Regions from separate parts of the Pantoea sp. PvP021 genome, predicted to be linked through region 2. Evidence: predicted binding sites of a transcription regulator. Region 2 holds the regulator's gene; each other region holds the start of a gene.
The links. The regulator CRP, encoded in region 2, controls carbon source genes, mostly activating them, when cyclic AMP is high. The targets are predictions, from matches to a motif close to ATGTGANNNNNNTCACAT.
Positions count from the first base shown of each region.

Region 1: the regulator CRP is predicted to act here: its motif matches at 4,156-4,173, upstream of yrbN (protein YrbN).
Region 3: the regulator CRP is predicted to act here: its motif matches at 2,881-2,898, upstream of ACVKSX_RS18775 (YfcZ/YiiS family protein).

Region 1 is NZ_JBSRXX010000007.1:207-6,300, reverse strand. Features, by position in the region: gene truB (tRNA pseudouridine(55) synthase TruB) at 1-210, shown strand, start outside; gene rpsO (30S ribosomal protein S15) at 342-611, shown strand; gene pnp (polyribonucleotide nucleotidyltransferase) at 922-3,060, shown strand; gene nlpI (lipoprotein NlpI) at 3,190-4,074, shown strand; gene yrbN (protein YrbN) at 4,180-4,236, shown strand; gene ACVKSX_RS17110 (DEAD/DEAH family ATP-dependent RNA helicase) at 4,253-6,094, shown strand, end outside.
Region 2 is NZ_JBSRXX010000005.1:213,766-219,859, reverse strand. Features, by position in the region: gene ACVKSX_RS15645 (YheU family protein) at 1-71, shown strand, start outside; gene ACVKSX_RS15640 (phosphoribulokinase) at 133-1,002, shown strand; gene ACVKSX_RS15635 (OsmC family protein) at 1,336-1,740, opposite strand; gene crp (cAMP-activated global transcriptional regulator CRP) at 2,044-2,676, shown strand; gene ACVKSX_RS15625 (YccS/YhfK family putative transporter) at 2,734-4,809, shown strand; gene argD (bifunctional acetylornithine/succinyldiaminopimelate transaminase) at 4,811-6,031, opposite strand.
Region 3 is NZ_JBSRXX010000008.1:132,783-138,876, forward strand. Features, by position in the region: gene ccmI (c-type cytochrome biogenesis protein CcmI) at 1-297, shown strand, start outside; gene mlaA (phospholipid-binding lipoprotein MlaA) at 448-1,212, shown strand; gene fadL (long-chain fatty acid transporter FadL) at 1,349-2,632, opposite strand; gene ACVKSX_RS18775 (YfcZ/YiiS family protein) at 2,991-3,287, shown strand; gene fadI (acetyl-CoA C-acyltransferase FadI) at 3,446-4,756, shown strand; gene fadJ (fatty acid oxidation complex subunit alpha FadJ) at 4,756-6,094, shown strand, end outside.

The DNA.
Region 1 (6,094 bases), on a different contig from region 2:
AGCCCCGCCTCTGATTTCCCTGAAGTGAATATCCCGCCTGCCGTGGCAGATTTCTTCCGCCAGGGACAGCCGGTACAGGCCAGCAATGCGCCTGCCCAGGGGCTGGTAAGGGTATCGGAAGGCGAAGCGCGTAAGTTTATCGGTATGGCAGAAATTGCCGACGATGGCCGGCTTGCGCCACGTCGTTTAGTGGTTGAGTATCAGGATTGAGCCAGGCGTTCACTTTTCGCTGATGGGGCATTTGCGTTGCTATCGGGCGCAGAGTAGAATAGCGCGGCTTTAAAGCGGGATGCTGAATTAGAGATCGGCACCCATACATTCATTTATTACTGGAGTTTATTATGTCTCTAAGCGTAGAAGCTAAAGCAGAGATCGTTGCTAAATATGGCCGTGGTGCTAACGACAGCGGTTCAACTGAAGTTCAGGTTGCCCTGTTGACCGCGCAGATTACCCATCTGCAGGGTCACTTCTCTGAGCACAAAAAAGACCACCACAGCCGCCGCGGTCTGCTGCGCATGGTATCTCAGCGTCGTAAGCTGCTGGACTACCTGAAGCGTAAAGACGTTGCACGCTACAGCAGCCTGATCGAAAGTCTCGGTCTGCGTCGCTAAGTCTGAAGAATCTGATCGTCGGGGCATTATGCGGGCTTTTGCACTCTGTGCAGCTTACGATCAGATTTGTGCGAGTTTCGTGAAGAGGGGGCCTTTATGGCCCCTTTTTTCGAGCAATCGGCAGCAATCCGGACCAAACTGATGTATTGTTGCTTAGTGTGATCTTTAGTTTGCAGAATTTCGCGCGGCTAATGAGAGGCTTTACCGCAGGGGCGGTCGAGGGTTGTCATTAGTCGCGAGGATGCAACTGAAGATTGGTAATCAATGGCGGGCTACAGATAGCCATGCCCCGAAGTTAAGGACTTTGATTTTGCTGAATCCGATCGTACGCAAATTCCAATATGGTCAACATACCGTCACGCTGGAAACCGGCATGATGGCTCGCCAGGCGACAGCCGCTGTTATGGTGAGCATGGACGATACTGCAGTATTCGTCACTGTAGTAGGTCAGAAAAAATCTAAACCAGGTCAGGATTTCTTCCCACTGACCGTGAACTATCAGGAGCGTACTTACGCTGCTGGTCGTATCCCAGGCAGCTTCTTCCGTCGTGAAGGCCGTCCAAGCGAAGGCGAAACCCTGATTTCGCGTCTGATTGACCGCCCGATTCGTCCGCTGTTCCCGGAAGGTTTTGTTAACGAAGTTCAGGTTATCGCCACTGTTGTCTCTGTGAACCCACAGGTTCATCCGGACATCGTTGCCATGATCGGTGCTTCTGCTGCACTGGCGCTTTCTGGTCTGCCGTTCAATGGCCCAATTGGTTCTGCGCGTGTTGGTTACATCAACGATCAATATGTCCTGAACCCAACCGCAGATGAGCTGAAACAGTCTCGTCTGGATCTGGTGGTTGCCGGTACGCAGAATGCCGTTCTGATGGTTGAATCTGAAGCTGAGATCCTGTCAGAAGAGCAGATGCTGGGCGCCGTGGTCTTTGGTCACGACCAGCAGCAGATTGTTATCGAAAACATCAATGCCCTGGTTGCTGAAGCGGGCAAACCACGCTGGGACTGGCAGCCAGAAGCGGCCAATACCGCACTGATTTCTCGCGTTGCTGCCCTGGCAGAAGCGCGCATCAGCGATGCTTACCGCATCACTGACAAGCAGGAGCGTTACACCCAGGTTAGCGTCATTAAAGACGAAACCATCGCTGCGCTGCTGGCTCAAGATGAAACGCTGGATGGTTCAGAAATCGGCGACATCGTGCATAGCCTTGAAAAAACCGTCGTTCGTACTCGCATCCTGAATGGCGAGCCACGCATCGATGGTCGTGAAAAAGATATGATCCGTGGTCTGGACGTGCGTACTGGCGTATTGCCACGTACACACGGTTCATCACTGTTCACCCGTGGTGAGACGCAGGCACTGGTTACTGCAACGCTGGGTACGACCCGCGATGCGCAGAACCTTGATGAGCTGATGGGCGAACGTACCGACAGCTTCCTGTTCCATTACAACTTCCCTCCATACTCTGTCGGCGAAACCGGCATGGTAGGTTCGCCGAAGCGTCGTGAGATTGGTCACGGTCGTCTGGCGAAGCGCGGCGTGTTAGCGGTAATGCCTAAAGCGGAAGATTTCCCTTACACCATTCGTGTTGTTTCTGAAATCACCGAATCTAACGGCTCTTCTTCAATGGCCTCTGTCTGCGGTGCCTCACTGGCGCTGATGGATGCAGGCGTGCCAATCAAAGCCGCCGTTGCCGGTATCGCAATGGGTCTGGTGAAAGAAGATGAGAAGTTTGTTGTTCTGTCTGACATCCTGGGCGATGAAGATCACCTGGGCGACATGGACTTCAAAGTAGCCGGTAGCCGTGAAGGTATCACCGCGCTGCAGATGGACATCAAAATCGAAGGCATCACGCGTGAAATCATGCAGGAAGCGCTGAACCAGGCCCGGGGTGCACGTCTGCACATTCTGGGCGTTATGGAACAGGCTATCAGCACGCCGCGTACTGAGATTTCTGAATTCGCACCACGCATTTACACCATCAAAATCAGCTCTGACAAGATCAAAGATGTGATCGGTAAAGGCGGCTCAGTGATTCGTGCACTGACCGAAGAGACCGGCACAACGATTGAAATTGAAGATGACGGCACCGTGAAAATCGCTGCGACCGATGGTCTGAAAGCGAAAGAAGCGATTCGTCGTATCGAAGAGATTACCGCAGAGATCGAAGTGGGCCGCGTTTACAGTGGTAAAGTGACCCGTATCGTTGACTTCGGCGCCTTCGTTGCAATCGGTGGTGGTAAAGAAGGTCTGGTTCACATTTCACAAATCGCTGATAAGCGCGTTGAGAAAGTGACTGACTATCTGCAGATGGGTCAGGAAGTACCGGTTAAGGTGATGGAAGTTGATCGCCAGGGCCGTGTACGTCTGAGCATCAAAGAAGCGACAGAATCTAAGCCGCAGGCTGAAGAAGCTGTCGCGGTGACCACGCCTGACGCTGCTGAATAAGTCGTTGCTGATTTGCCCCTCTCTGCCTGGCAGAGAGGGGCGTTTGTATCATCGCGAGGGCGGGAATCCTTGTGCACAGCAGGCGGATGACAGGATGGTTATCCCAATGTTTGTATTCGGGAGTGGGAAATGAAGCCTTTTCTGCGCTGGTGTTTTGTTGCGACAGCTTTGACGCTGGCAGGATGCAGCAACTCCAATTGGCGTAAGAACGAAGTTCTTGCAGTGCCTTTACAGCCCACACTGCAGCAGGAAGTGATACTGGCGCGCATGGAACAAATTCTTGCCAGTCGCGCTCTCACCGATGATGAACGCGCACAGCTGTTATATGAGCGCGGAGTGTTGTATGATAGTTTAGGTCTGCGGGCATTAGCGCGGAACGATTTTTCGCAAGCGCTGTCTATAAGACCAGATATGCCCGAAGTGTTTAACTACTTAGGCATATATTTAACGCAGGCGGGCAACTTTGATGCCGCCTATGAAGCGTTTGATTCTGTACTTGAGCTTGATCCAACTTACAACTATGCGCATTTAAACCGTGGTATCGCCCTCTATTACGGCGGTCGATACAAGTTAGCGCAAGATGATCTGCTGGCGTTTTATCAAGACGATCCTAACGATCCTTTCCGCAGTTTGTGGCTCTATCTCGTTGAACGTGAGATGGATGTCGACAAGGCAAAAGTCGCGCTTCAACAGCGTCACGACAAAGCGGTCAGAGATCAATGGGGATGGAATATTGTCGAGTTCTACCTTGGAGATATCAACGAGAAAACGTTGATGGAAAGTCTCAAGGCGGACGCAACGGATAACACCTCGCTCGCTGAACATCTCAGTGAAACCAACTTCTATTTAGGTAAGTACTACCTAAGTCTGGGGGAGAAGGACGACGCGAAAGCGTTGTTCAAACTGGCGGTGGCCAACAACGTCAATAACTTTGTTGAACACCGATACGCATTGTTGGAACTGGCGCAACTCGGCCAGGCACAAGACGATTTATCAGAATCTGACCAGCAATAGCTGACGAACTTAATTTGCCTGTAAAACCTGTTAAGTCATCATCTTAAAGGATGAAGGCTTTTCTGTTCGTCAAAACTTTTAATTTGAGCCGGTTCACACTTTTTGATGAAAATGACTGAAAGTTTTCACGACGAGTTATGTAGACTGGCCGCCGCAATCTAAGAGGCACGTGTACTACATGACTGATATTCAAACCACTTTTGCTGACCTTGGCCTGAACGCCGACATCCTTGAATCACTGAATGGCATGGGCTACGTAAAGCCATCCCCAATCCAGGCTGAGTGTATTCCTCACCTGCTGGCGGGCCGTGACGTGTTAGGCATGGCGCAGACCGGGAGTGGTAAAACCGCGGCGTTCTCTCTGCCGCTGTTACACAACATTGATCCTACTGTTAAAGCGCCACAAATCCTGGTGCTGGCACCTACCCGCGAACTGGCGGTACAGGTTGCTGAAGCAGTTACCGAATTCTCTAAACACATGCGTGGCCTGAACGTGGTTGCCCTTTACGGCGGCCAGCGTTATGACGTGCAGCTGCGCGCACTGCGTCAGGGACCACAGGTTGTTGTGGGTACGCCTGGCCGTCTGCTTGACCACCTGAAACGCGGCACGTTAGACCTTTCTAACCTGCGTGGCCTGGTGCTGGATGAAGCAGATGAAATGCTGCGCATGGGCTTCATCGAAGACGTTGAAACCATCATGGCGCAAATTCCAGCCGATCATCAGACCGCGCTGTTCTCTGCAACCATGCCGGAAGCGATTCGTCGTATCACCAAACGCTTCATGAAAGATCCACAGGAAGTGCGTATTCAGTCAAGCCTGACCACGCGTCCTGATATCAGCCAGAGCTACTGGACCGCTTACGGTCGTAAAACAGACGCACTGGTTCGCTTCCTGGAAGCAGAAGACTTTGATGCTGCCATCATCTTCGTGCGTACCAAAAACGCAACCATGGAAGTGGCAGAAGCGCTGGAACGTAGCGGCTATAACAGCGCCGCGCTGAACGGTGACATGAACCAGGCGCTGCGTGAGCAGACGCTTGAGCGCCTGAAAGATGGTCGTCTCGACATTCTGATTGCAACCGACGTTGCGGCCCGTGGCCTGGACGTTGAACGCATCAGCCTGGTTGTTAACTACGACATCCCGATGGACTCAGAATCTTACGTTCACCGTATCGGCCGTACCGGTCGTGCTGGTCGTGCTGGCCGTGCGCTGCTGTTCGTTGAGAACCGCGAACGCCGTCTGCTGCGTAACATCGAACGTACCATGAAGCTGACCATTCCTGAGGTAGAACTGCCTAACGCAGAACTGCTGGGTGAGCGTCGGCTGGCTAAGTTTGCTGCTAAAGTTCAGCAGCAGCTGGAAAGCAGCGATCTGGATCAGTACCGTGCTCTGCTGGCTAAAATGCAGCCAGAAGACGAAATGGATCTGGAAACACTGGCAGCCGCACTGCTGAAGATGGCACAGGGCGAACGTCCTCTGATTCTGCCACCAGAAGCACCGCGTCCGGCACGTCGCGAATACCGCGATCGTGACGAGCGTGATGGCCGTCGTGACAGCCGTGAAGCGCGTGGCGATTCTCGTGCTCCGCGTGAAAACCGCGAAAGCCGTGATGGCGATCGTCCACGTCGCGAACGTCGTGATGTTGGCGAAATGCAGCTGTACCGCATCGAAGTAGGCCGCGATGATGGTGTTGAAGTTCGTCACATCGTTGGCGCTATCGCTAACGAAGGCGACATCAGCAGCCGTTACATCGGTAACATCAAGCTGTTCGGTACCCACTCGACTATCGAGCTGCCGAAAGGCATGCCAGGCGATGTGCTGCAGCACTTTACCCGTACCCGTATTCTGAACAAGCCGATGAATATGCAGTTACTGGGTGATGCACAGCCGAACGAAGGCCGTGGTGACCGTCGTCCAGCTGGTGCTGGCGGTGAGCGTCGCAGCGGTCCAGGTGCAGGCGGTCCGGGCGCAGCTAACCGTGAAGGTGGTCGTCGCTTCTCTTCTGAACGCCGTGAAGGT
Region 2 (6,094 bases):
AAGTGGTGCTGGTGTGGTCGGAACTGCACGAATCGGTCAATATCATGCCGCGCAAAGAATTTCGTGGCTGATGCACCCAACGGCATTTCGTGTTAACAATGCCTATTGCCCGACCTCACAGGGAGCTTTTCTATGTCTGCACGTCATCCCATTATCGCGGTGACTGGTTCCAGCGGCGCAGGGACCACCACCACCAGCGTGGCGTTTCGCAAAATCTTTCAGCAGCTCGATCTTCATGCGGCGGAGCTGGAAGGTGACAGTTTTCACCGCTTTACCCGCCCTGAAATGGATATGGCGATTCGTAAGGCGCGCGATTTAGGACGTCATGTCAGCTACTTCGGCCCGGAAGCCAATGACTTTGGCCTGCTGGAGCAGAGCTTTAAAGAGTATGGTCAGAGCGGACAGGGCCAGTCGCGTAAATATCTGCACACCTACGATGAAGCGGTGCCGTGGAATCAGGTGCCCGGCACCTTTACGCCGTGGCAACCGCTGCCGCAGAACACCGATATTCTCTTCTACGAAGGGCTGCACGGCGGCGTGGTAACGGCGCAGCACAACGTAGCAGAACAGGTTGATCTGCTGGTTGGCGTGGTGCCGATTGTGAACCTGGAGTGGATTCAGAAGCTGGTGCGCGACACCGGCGAGCGCGGCCATTCACGTGAAGCGGTCATGGATTCGGTGGTGCGCTCGATGGAAGATTACATCAACTTCATCACACCACAGTTCTCACGCACTCACCTCAACTTTCAGCGCGTCCCGACGGTCGATACCTCAAACCCGTTCGCTGCCCGCGCTATTCCGTCACTGGATGAGAGCTTTGTGGTGATCCACTTCCAGGCGCTGGAAGATATCGACCTCCCCTACCTGCTGGCGATGCTGCAGGGCTCGTTTATCTCGCACATCAATACGCTGGTGGTGCCTGGCGGCAAAATGGGTCTGGCGATGGAGTTGATTATGGGCCCACTGGTGAAGCGGCTGATGGAAGGCAAACGAATAGAGTAAGAGGCCAAAAGGGCCTTTCCAGACTAATGCCAATGCCAATGCCAATGCAGGATGAATCTGACAGCAGCGAAAAAGCTTAACACGCTGGGAACCGGGTCAGAAGAGGAAAGCGTCCCGCGCCTGGGACAAAAACGCCGGGAGCGTTTTTGAACAACGCAACGCGTTGGCCCGGCTACGGGCGCACCTCAGGGATGAGGTGCGTAATCGCGCGGGCCGAGCGGCCAGGGATTGGCTTAAGCGACTTTCCGATCTGACCCGGTTCCCAGCGCAGGCACAGTCTGACAGCAGAGCACGACAGATTTTGCCCGCGACCTTAAAAGATCCCTGCGGGTACTAAAGTTCGATCACTTCATAGCTATGCGTAATGTTGACGCCTTTACCCAGCATGATGGCCACAGAGCAATATTTTTCAGCAGAAAGATCCACAGCGCGTGAGACCGCTTTATCCTGGAGGGCTTTACCACTCACGATAAAATGCAGGTTGATGTGCGTAAAGATTCGCGGCGCCTCTTCACGACGTTCTGAGGTCAGTTTTACTTCACAATCAGCCACATCGTTTCGGCCTTTTTGCAGAATTGATACCACGTCAATCGCGCTGCATCCGCCCGCCGCCATCAGCACCATCTCCATTGGGCTGGGCGCTTTATCACCCGAATTTCCATCCATCAGTATCTGATGGCCGGATGAGGATTCTCCGAGGAATGTCAGCCCTTCTACCCATTTCACTCTTGCCTGCATGATTTTTGCTCCGGAATACGCTGTTTTGTCGCCAGAGTACGCTTTCGCCTGGTAAACAGCAATCCAGAGAAATCCGCCCGTAGCTGAAGCGAGACAACAGAAGACAGTCGGCAAAAGCTGTGCTACAAACAGTGCTGAAAATATTTTTCGTCACCCGATGACGAAGCCGGGAAGGATGATGCGCACTGCGCCTGATGCGGCCCGAATAATTTCCTGAAATGGAAACGCTTGAAGCTTTCACCGCCTGACAGGGAAAACTGCCCCCTGTATTTTGGGCACGATTACAACAGAGGATAATAGCGAATGGTTCTCGGCAAACCGCAAACAGACCCTACACTCGAATGGTTCCTGTCCCATTGCCATATTCACAAGTATCCATCCAAAAGTACGCTGATTCACCAAGGTGAAAAAGCAGAAACGCTTTACTACATCGTGAAAGGTTCCGTTGCGGTTCTGATTAAAGATGAAGAAGGCAAAGAGATGATTCTTTCCTACCTGAATCAGGGCGATTTTATTGGTGAACTTGGCCTGTTCGAAGAAGGCCAGGAGCGCAGCGCCTGGGTACGTGCGAAAAGCGCGTGCGAAGTGGCGGAAATTTCTTACAAGAAATTCCGTCAGCTGATCCAGGTTAACCCTGACATCCTGATGCGACTCTCATCGCAGATGGCGCGTCGCCTGCAGGTGACGTCTGAAAAAGTGGGTAACCTCGCTTTCCTCGACGTAACCGGACGCATTGCACAGACCCTGCTCAACCTGGCGAAGCAGCCAGATGCCATGACGCATCCCGACGGCATGCAAATTAAAATCACTCGTCAGGAAATTGGCCAGATTGTTGGTTGTTCACGTGAAACCGTGGGCCGTATTTTGAAGATGCTGGAAGATCAGAACCTGATCTCCGCACACGGCAAAACCATCGTCGTTTACGGCACCCGCTAATTCCTGTCACCCACGGCGTGATGGCAACATCACGCCGTTATTGTTTGTGTTGGGCCGATGTGGCGTCGAATTATTTACCATCCTGAAGTTAACTACGCCTTGCGGCAAACGCTGGTGCTCTGTCTGCCGGTGGCGCTGGGCTGGCTGGCTGGCGACCTGCAAAAAGGTCTGCTGTTCTCATTAGTGCCCGCCTGCTGCAACATCGCCGGTCTGGATACCCCGCATAAACGCTTCTTCAAACGCCTGATTGTTGGCGGCAGCCTGTTTGCCCTCGGCAGCTTTCTGATGCAGTGGCTTACCCTCCATGCTATTCCGCTGCCGCTGATCCTGTTTGCTATGCCCTTATTGCTCGGCGTTACCGGGGAGATCAGCCCGCTGCATGGTCGTCTGCTGCCCGGCACCCTGATTGCCGCCATCTTTACCCTGAGCCTGATTGGCCGCATGCCAATCTATGTTCCCCCGCTGCTCTATATCGGCGGCACGCTATGGTACGGGCTGTTTAACTGGTTCTGGTTCTGGCTGTGGAAAGAGCAGCCGATGCGCGAAAGCCTGAGCCTGATCTACCGCGAGCTGGCTAACTACTGCGACGCAAAATATACCCTGCTGACGCAGCTGACCGATCCGGAAAAGGCGCTGCCGCCGCTGCTGGCTCGCCAGCAGAAAGTGGTCGATCTGATTAACACCTGTTATCAGCAGATGCATATGCTGTCGGCAAGCCGCGATCACAGCCATAAACGGCTGACGCGCGCCTTTCAGGTGGCGCTGGATCTGCAGGAACATATCTCGGTCAGCCTGCATCGGCCGGAAGAGGTGCAGAAGCTGGTCGAACAGAGCCACGCCGAAGCGGTGATCCGCTGGAATGCCAAAACCATCTCGGCCCGGTTGCGGGTGCTGGCGGATAACATTCTCTATCACCAGCTACCCGATCGCTTTGCGATGGATAAACAGCTCGGCGCGCTGGAGAAAATCGCCCATCAGCATCCCGACAATCCGGTGGGTAACTTCTGCCTTTACCACTTCAACCGCATCGCGCGGGTCCTGCGCACCCAGAAACCCCTTTATCAGCGCGATCTGATGGCTGACCGCCAGCGCCGTCTGCCGCTGTTACCGGCGCTGCGCAGTTATCTCTCGTTTCGCTCATCGGCCCTGCGCACTGCCGGCCGCTTTGCGGTGATGCTGATGCTGGGCAGCGCGCTGGCGCTGTTCTTCAACATCCCCAAACCCTACTGGATCCTGATGACCATCATGTTCGTCAGCCAGAACGGCTACAGCGCTACCCGTGTCCGCATTCAGCACCGGGCGCTGGGCACTTTTGCCGGTCTGGTGATCGCGGCCGCCACGCTGCGCATGGCGGTGCCGGAGTCGCTGGTGCTGCTGATCATGCTGGCAATTACTTTTATCAGCTATCGCTTTACCCGCCAGTTCTATGGCTGGTCGATGATTGGCTTTACGGTCACGGCGGTTTACTCGCTGCAATTGCTGTCGCTGAATGGCGCGCAGTTTCTGCTGCCGCGACTCATGGATACGCTGATGGGTTGTCTGATCGCCTTTGGCGGGATGCTGTGGCTGTGGCCGCAGTGGCAGAGCGGCTTACTGCGGCAGAACGCCCATGACGCACTGGAAACCTATCAGGATGCGCTACGGCTGTTGCTGGGTGACGAACAGTCACCAGAGAAACTGGCTTATCAGCGCGTGAAGGTCAATCAGGCACACAATGCGCTGTTTAACTCACTGAATCAGGCGATGCAGGAGCCCGCATTCAACTCCCGCTATCTGAGTGATATGCGGCTCTGGGTCACGCACAGTCAGTTTATCGTCGAGCATATCAACGCCATGACGATTCTGGCGCGGGAGCACACCATGCTCACTGCCTCGCTGGCTGAGCGTTACCTGCAATCCTGTGAAATCGCGCTGCAGCGGTGTCAGCAGCGGCTGGAATATGATGGTGAAAGCTCACAGGTTAACCTGCTGGATGAGCTGGAGAACATCAGTGAGGGACCGATCACGGTGGTGGAGCAGCATGTGCGGCGCATTCTCGATCATCTGAGCGTGATGTACACCATTTCATCGCTGGCGTGGAACCAGCGGCCGCAACATGGCCGCTGGCTGATCAGACGCTTACGTAGAAACTAAGCTAGCCGTTGAGCACGTTGCCGACGGCCGTGGCGAAGCGGCTCATGCCCTCTTCGATGTCGGCAGGCTCAATGATCAGTGACGGGGCAAAACGCATCACGTCGGTTCCGGCAACCAGCACCATCACGCCTTCTGCGGCCGCGGCATTCAGGATGTCGCGTGCTTTACCGGCATGCTGCGGTTTCAGCGCCGCGCCAATCAGCAGACCCTTGCCGCGAATATCGCTGAAGAGATCATACTTCGCATCGATGGCCTGCAGCGCCGTGACAAAGTGCTGACGACGTGTCTCAACGCCTGCCAGCACATCCGGCGTATTGATAATATCGAGCGCAGTTTCGGCGATGGCGCAGGCGAGTGGATTGCCGCCATAGGTGGTGCCATGCACGCCCGGCGCCATGGTCGAGGCGATCTCGTTAGTGGTCAGCATGGCGCTGACCGGGAAACCGCCGCCCAGCGCTTTGGCTGAGGTCAGAATATCGGGCTGGATGCCATAATGCTCATAGGCGAACAGCTTGCCGCTGCGCCCCATGCCGCTCTGCACTTCATCCAGCACCAGCAGCGCCTGATGCTGATCGCAAAGCTCACGCAGTCCCTGCATAAACTCCTGCGTTGCGGGCACGACGCCACCCTCCCCCTGAATCGGTTCAACCACAATGGCGCAGGTATGATCGTCAATGACCGCTTTTACTGCGTTCAGATCATTGAACGGCACATGGACGATATCCGCCGGTTTAGGCCCGAACCCATCAGAATATTTTGGCTGTCCGCCGACCGTGACGGTAAACAGCGTCCGGCCATGAAAGGCGTTATGAAAGGCGATAATCTTACTTTTGAACGGGCTGTGACGTTTGCAGGCGTAGTAGCGCGCCAGCTTAAAGGCGGCCTCGTTGGCTTCGGCCCCGGAGTTAGCGAAGAAGACCCGCTCGGCAAAGGTCGCCTGAATTAACTTACTGGCAAGACGCAGCGCCGGTTCGTTGGTGAAGACGTTGCTGGTGTGCCACAGCGTCTCGCCCTGACTTTTTAGCGTCTCCACCAGCGCAGGATGGCAGTGTCCAAGTGCGGTGACGGCGATACCACCTGAGAAATCGATATACTCTTTGCCCTGCTGATCCCATACACGACTGCCCTTGCCTTTTACCGGCACGAACTGCGCAGGTGCATAAACAGGCAAAATAACGTTATCGAACGTCTCCCGCGTGACCGCAATTTTTTCCGCTGCCATTGATGACCCCATTTAGATGATTGACGTGCAACTTTGAAATAATAATCACAAAATATGCATAAA
Region 3 (6,094 bases), on a different contig from region 2:
AAAATGTTACCGCAGGACGGAGTGTTGTATATTTCGGTTTCTGACGGTGCTTCACTGGTGCCGGTGGCTGTTAAGCGGATGCCGCTCAGTCACTTCCCGCTGTCGCTGACGCTGGATGACAGCAACGCCATGATGCCGGATCGCCTGCTTTCGGCGCAGCATCAGGTCGAGGTCCGGGTGCGTATCTCCCGTGACCCAGCCAATCCCCGGCCGGGTGACTGGCTGGGCCTGAGCGCAGTGACGCCCTGGGATGGGCATCAGCCGATCGCGGTAGAGATTAATCAGCAGCTTCCCTGAACGCATCAACTGACCGCGTTCAGGATGATGCGTGCCATTGCCTGCTGCCTCTGGCACAAAGTCAGCTATGCTCATCGGGTAAGTCGATACGATACCGGGCTGTGACCTGAACGATGGGTAGACCTTTTTCATCCGCACAGGGAGATTGGAATGAATTATCGCCTGACCAGCCTGGCTGTCGCCAGCGTCCTTCTGGTAGGTTGTGCCAGTTCAAAGCCGGCGAATAGCGATCCTGCTCAGCGCAGCGATCCGTTCGAAGGCTTTAACCGCACGATGTTTAACTTTAACTACAACGTGCTGGATCCGTATGTATTGCGTCCGGTCGCTGTGGCCTGGCGTGATTATGTGCCGGTGCCGGCACGTACCGGCCTGAGCAATTTCCTCGGCAACCTGGAAGAACCTGCCAGCATGGTCAACGCCATCCTGATCGGTAACGGACGTGATGCGGGTATTCACTTCACCCGTTTCTTCCTGAACAGCGTGCTGGGACTGGGCGGCTTCATTGACGTTGCCGGTAAGGCGAACCCGGAACTGGCGCGTGAAGAGCCGCACCGTTTCGGTACCACGCTGGGTCACTATGGCGTCGGCTACGGGCCTTACGTTGAGTTGCCTGCTTACGGCAGCTTCACGGTGCGTCAGGATGGCGGCGACTACGTCGATACGCTTTATCCGATCCTTGGCTGGCTGACCTGGCCAATGTCGATTGGTAAATGGACGCTTGAAGGGATTGAGACCCGCGCGCAGCTGCTGGACTCTGATGCAATCCTGAAACAGCAGAGCGATCCGTACGCCTTTATCCGTAATGCTTACTTCCAGCGTCACGACTTCCTGGCGCGCGGCGGCAAGCTCAAGCCGGAAGATAATCCTAACGCAGCCGCGATTCAGGATGACCTTAAGGATATTGACGCCGAGTAATCGCCCGCGATGCGCCGCCAGAGATGGCGGTTTTTGCCTCTTTGCGCAGGGCGTATGCTCCCTGATCCATTAAGCGATCCACGGCCACGAAAAAGGGCGACTCACCAGAGTCGCCCTTTTTAATCGTGCTATCTAATCAGAACTTGTAGTTAAAGTTCGCGCCGTAAAGCCAGGCCTTGCCTTCAGAGGTAAAGGTATAAGGACCTTCTTTCACTGTCACTTTCTGGCCATGCATATAAGAGATGCCCAAATCGACCGACGCATCATCGTTAAACGCATAGGACGTACCAGCACTCAGCCATAAACGATCCTGGTCCGGAATAGAGATAGAACGCTTATCAGCCGGCACCGGGCTATCATCAAACGCAATACCGGTTCGGAAAGTCCAGTTCTTGTCGTAGGAATAGGTGGTGCCCAGCGCAATGCGGTACGCATCGTGGAAGCTTTCATCTTTATAGAATAGCGTCTGACCGTTAGAACCGGTGGCTTTCAGCTCCTGGAACTGGCTCCAGCTGGTGTACGCCATGCTGTAGTGCACCGCCCACTGCGGTGCCACTTTATGCCAGCCCGACACTTCCCACATCTCTGGCAGATTCAGGGTTAACGCGCCCGGAACGGTGGTGCCGTTGGTGCCATCAGGAACACCGGTCACTGTCGGATCATTAAACGCATTCAGCCGGGAAGAAAGGTTGCTTTTGTAATCACCATCAAAGTCGACTTTCACTTCCGAACGATAGGTAAAGCCAAAGCGGTTATTTTCATCCACCTCATACAGGACACCGGCATTCCAGCCGTAGCCCCACTCATCGCCTTTCAGATGGGCAACCTGCGTATCAGCCGGAACCCCCAGCCTCGCGCCTGACTCACCGGCATAGCGTTCAATTTTAGCTTTGGCGTAAACCGCATCGAAACCGACACCCACACTAAAATGTTCATTTAAGCGGTAAGCGGTACTGAGATTCAAATTGCCGGTCATCAGGTCGGTTTTACCACCGTAACCGCCTGCGGTGTAGCCATTGTTAAACTCTGTTGCTAAGCCATAATTTGACGTTGCAGACGCGCCAATCCACCACTGATCGTTGATGGGCTGGACGTAATGAATATTGGGGATCCACTGATTCGGGGCAATATTATTAGCATCCAGGCTGCGTCCGCTGGGACTGCGACCACTGATATTTACATCCGGCGCAATATAAACTGCCCCGATAGAAAATTCCGGGCGATCCATTAATGCCATCGTCGCCGGGTTACGGCTGGCGGATGCCGCCGTATCACCCATTGCCCCTTCGCCTGAATATGCGCGACCTAAACCAATCGTAGAGAATTCATTTAACTGAAACCCAGCTGCGTAAACGTGTGAAGAGACAAGCGCCACTGCAGCCGCCACGGCTGACTTTGCAAACAGGTTTTTATGGTTCATGACCACAACCTCATGTGAATTATTATTTAACGCTATAACGTCGCGTAACAAAGGACGGCGGATTGTAGGGACTGATGTAAAGTGCACATATCAGACCAGTGCGGAGAGTATAGGTCCGACCTGTGTACATGTTGCAATATTGTTTTTAAAATATTTCAGGTTTGATCGCTTAAAATTCGATCTGCTTAACAAAACAGCCCCGATTCTGCACAGCATACCGATTCCAGTTTGTTCTGGATCAATTTTTATTGTGATATTCGTCACTTAGCGCCATGCGAATGGCACAAGTTTCAGCGAGCAGGTAAAATTTCGCCTGTAAAATCGCGCAACCCGCCAGATTACTGGTCAGGAGAATGAAATGACTGATGCCATTAAAAAATGCAGTGCGACCGAAACCGCAGCCTGTTGTTGTGTTGATGTGGGCACGGTAATGGATAACACCGATTGCACTGCAAGCTGGTCAGAGTGGTTTGCTCAGCGTGCCGATGCGGAAGCTAAATTAGCGCAGCTGACCCGTCGTGCCCGCGACGTTGAATCGGAACCCTGTGTGATTGAATCCCGCTTCAGTGAAATCAATCAGGGTGTGCAGCTGGATATTGATTTCACCTTCAGCTGCCAGGCTGAAACGATGATTTTTCAGCTCGGTTTGCGTTAATTCCTACTACGCCGCGTCAATGCGGCGTTTTTCATTTTCGTGTTTCCCTTCTCACTTTTTCCTTTCCGATATTGGCGACTCACCCGCTTGTGGTTAACACTGATCAGGTCAGACCTCTTCAGGCAATGATGCCCCAGTCCCAGCCACAGGTGAGAACAATGAGCAAAGCGCAGCCGCTGCTGACGCGTGATGGTGAACGCATCGCAATAACCCACGGGTTACGCACCCCTTTCTTGCGCCAGGCGACCGGCTTTCATGGCATTCCCGCCATTGAACTCGGACGCATGGTGGTCAGCGAATTAATGGCGCGCAGTGAATTGCCGGCAGAGGTGATCGAGCAACTGGTCTTTGGTCAGGTGGTGCAGATGCCGGAAGCGCCGAATATTGCACGTGAAATTGTCTTGAGCAGCGGGCTGAGTGTGCATACCGACGCCTACAGCATCAGCCGTGCCTGCGCCACCAGTTTTCAGGCAGTCGCGAATGTGGCAGAAAGTCTGATGGCGGGCACCATCTCTGCGGGCATCGCTGGTGGGGCGGACTCCTCTTCGGTGCTGCCGATTGGTGTCAGTAAAACGCTGGCCCGCGCGCTGGTGGATCTCAATAAAGCTCGCAGCTTCGGTCAAAAACTGCACATTCTGCGGCGTCTGCGTCCGCGTGATCTGCTGCCGGTCCCGCCCGCAGTGGCGGAGTATTCGACCGGCCTGCGCATGGGCGACACTGCGGAGCAGATGGCTAAGAGTCACGGCATTACGCGCGAAGCACAGGATGCGCTGGCGCTGCGATCCCATCAGCATGCCGCAAGGGCCTGGCAATCCGGGGTACTGAATCAGGAAGTCATGGCAGCCTTTGTGCCGCCGTGGAAAAGCGCCATCGATCAGGACAATAACGTGCGGATGAACGCCAAAGCGGAGGATTACGCCCGACTGCGTCCGGCATTTGATCGCCAGCACGGCAGCGTTACCGCGGCCAACAGCACGCCTCTCACCGACGGCGCGGCGGCAGTGATTCTGATGCGCGAGGGCCGCGCCCGTGAACTGGGCATCAGGCCGCTGGGCTATCTGCGCAGCTACGCCTTTACCGCCATTGGTGTGCAGCAGGATATGCTGCTGGGCCCGGCATACGCTTCACCACTGGCACTGGATCGCGCCGGCATAACCCTGGCCGATCTGACGCTGATCGATATGCATGAAGCTTTTGCTGCCCAGACGCTGAGCAACCTGCACATGTTTCGCGACGAGCGCTTTGCCCGTGAAGTGCTGAATCGCCCACACGCGCTGGGCGAAGTGAATGAAGAGCGCTTTAACGTGCTGGGCGGATCGATCGCCTATGGTCATCCTTTTGCCGCCACGGGTGCGCGCATGATCACCCAGACGCTGAATGAATTACGCCGTCGCGGTGGCGGGTTAGGACTGGTAACAGCCTGCGCGGCAGGCGGCCTGGGTGCGGCAATGATTCTGGAGGCCGAATAATGGAGCAGAATGCGTTTCATCTGAAGATGCGACTGGATCACGTCGGCATCATTACGATCGATGTCCCTGGTGAGAAGATGAACACCCTGAAAGCGGAATTTGCCGGGCAGATCACCGCCATCATTGCGGAAGCGCGACGCGATCCGCAACTGGCTGGCCTGGTGCTGATTTCCGGCAAAGCGGACAACTTCATCGCGGGCGCAGACATCAGCATGATTGACCGCTGTAAGAGCGCGCAGGAAGCCGAAGCGCTGGCAAAACAGGGCCAGGAAGTAATGGCTGCGCTCGACGCGCTGCCGTTCCCGGTGGTCGCGGCAATCCACGGCACCTGCCTCGGCGGCGGACTGGAACTGGCGCTGGCCTGTGATGCCCGTATCTGCTCGCTGGATGATAAAACCCGCCTCGGTTTGCCGGAAGTGCAACTCGGCTTACTGCCAGGCTCTGGCGGCACTCAGCGGCTGCCACGCTTAATCGGCGTGCAGCAGGCGCTGCCACTGATTCTGACTGGCAAAGCCCTGCGGGCGAAACAGGCCCGTAAGCTGGGCGTGGTCGATGACGCGGTGCCGCAGGCGATTCTGCTGGAGACCGCCATTGCCCGGGTGAAAAAGGGCAAGGTTAGTGGACGAACGCTGCCACTGAGCGATCGTCTGCTACATGGTCCGGTTGGCCGTCAGGCGCTGTTTGCGCTGGCGACCCGACAGACCGCAGCCAAAACGCAGGGTAACTATCCGGCAGCAAAACGCATTATTGAGGTGGTGCGCATCGGGCTGGAGCAGGGCAGTCGGGCCGGACATGAGGCTGAAGCGCGCGCTTTTGGTGAGCTGGCGATGACGCCAGAATCTGTTGCGCTGCGCGGGATCTTTTTCGCGACTACGGCCATGAAAAAGGAGCGGGGCGGTGAAGCGGAACCCGGCACCGTTAAGCGTGTTGGTATCCTCGGCGGCGGCCTGATGGGCGGCGGCATCGCCAGCGTCACCGCAATCAATGCCGGGTTGCCGGTACGCATTAAAGATATCAGCCTGGAAGGGGTGAACCATGCGCTGAAAACCAGCTGGGAACTGCTGAGCAAAAAGGTTAAACGCCGCCAGCTCTCTCCGGCACAGCGTCAGCAGCAGATGGCACGTATCACGGGCGGCATCGATTATCAGGGCTTCTCACAGCGCGACGTGGTAATTGAAGCCGTATTCGAAGATTTAGCCCTGAAGCAGCAGATGGTCAGCGAAGTGGAGGCACACTGTCAGCCGCATACGCTGTTTGCCTCAAATACCTCTTCGCTGCCGATTGAGGCGATCGCCGCCGGCGCCCAACGTGCTGAGAACGTCATCGGGCTGCACTATT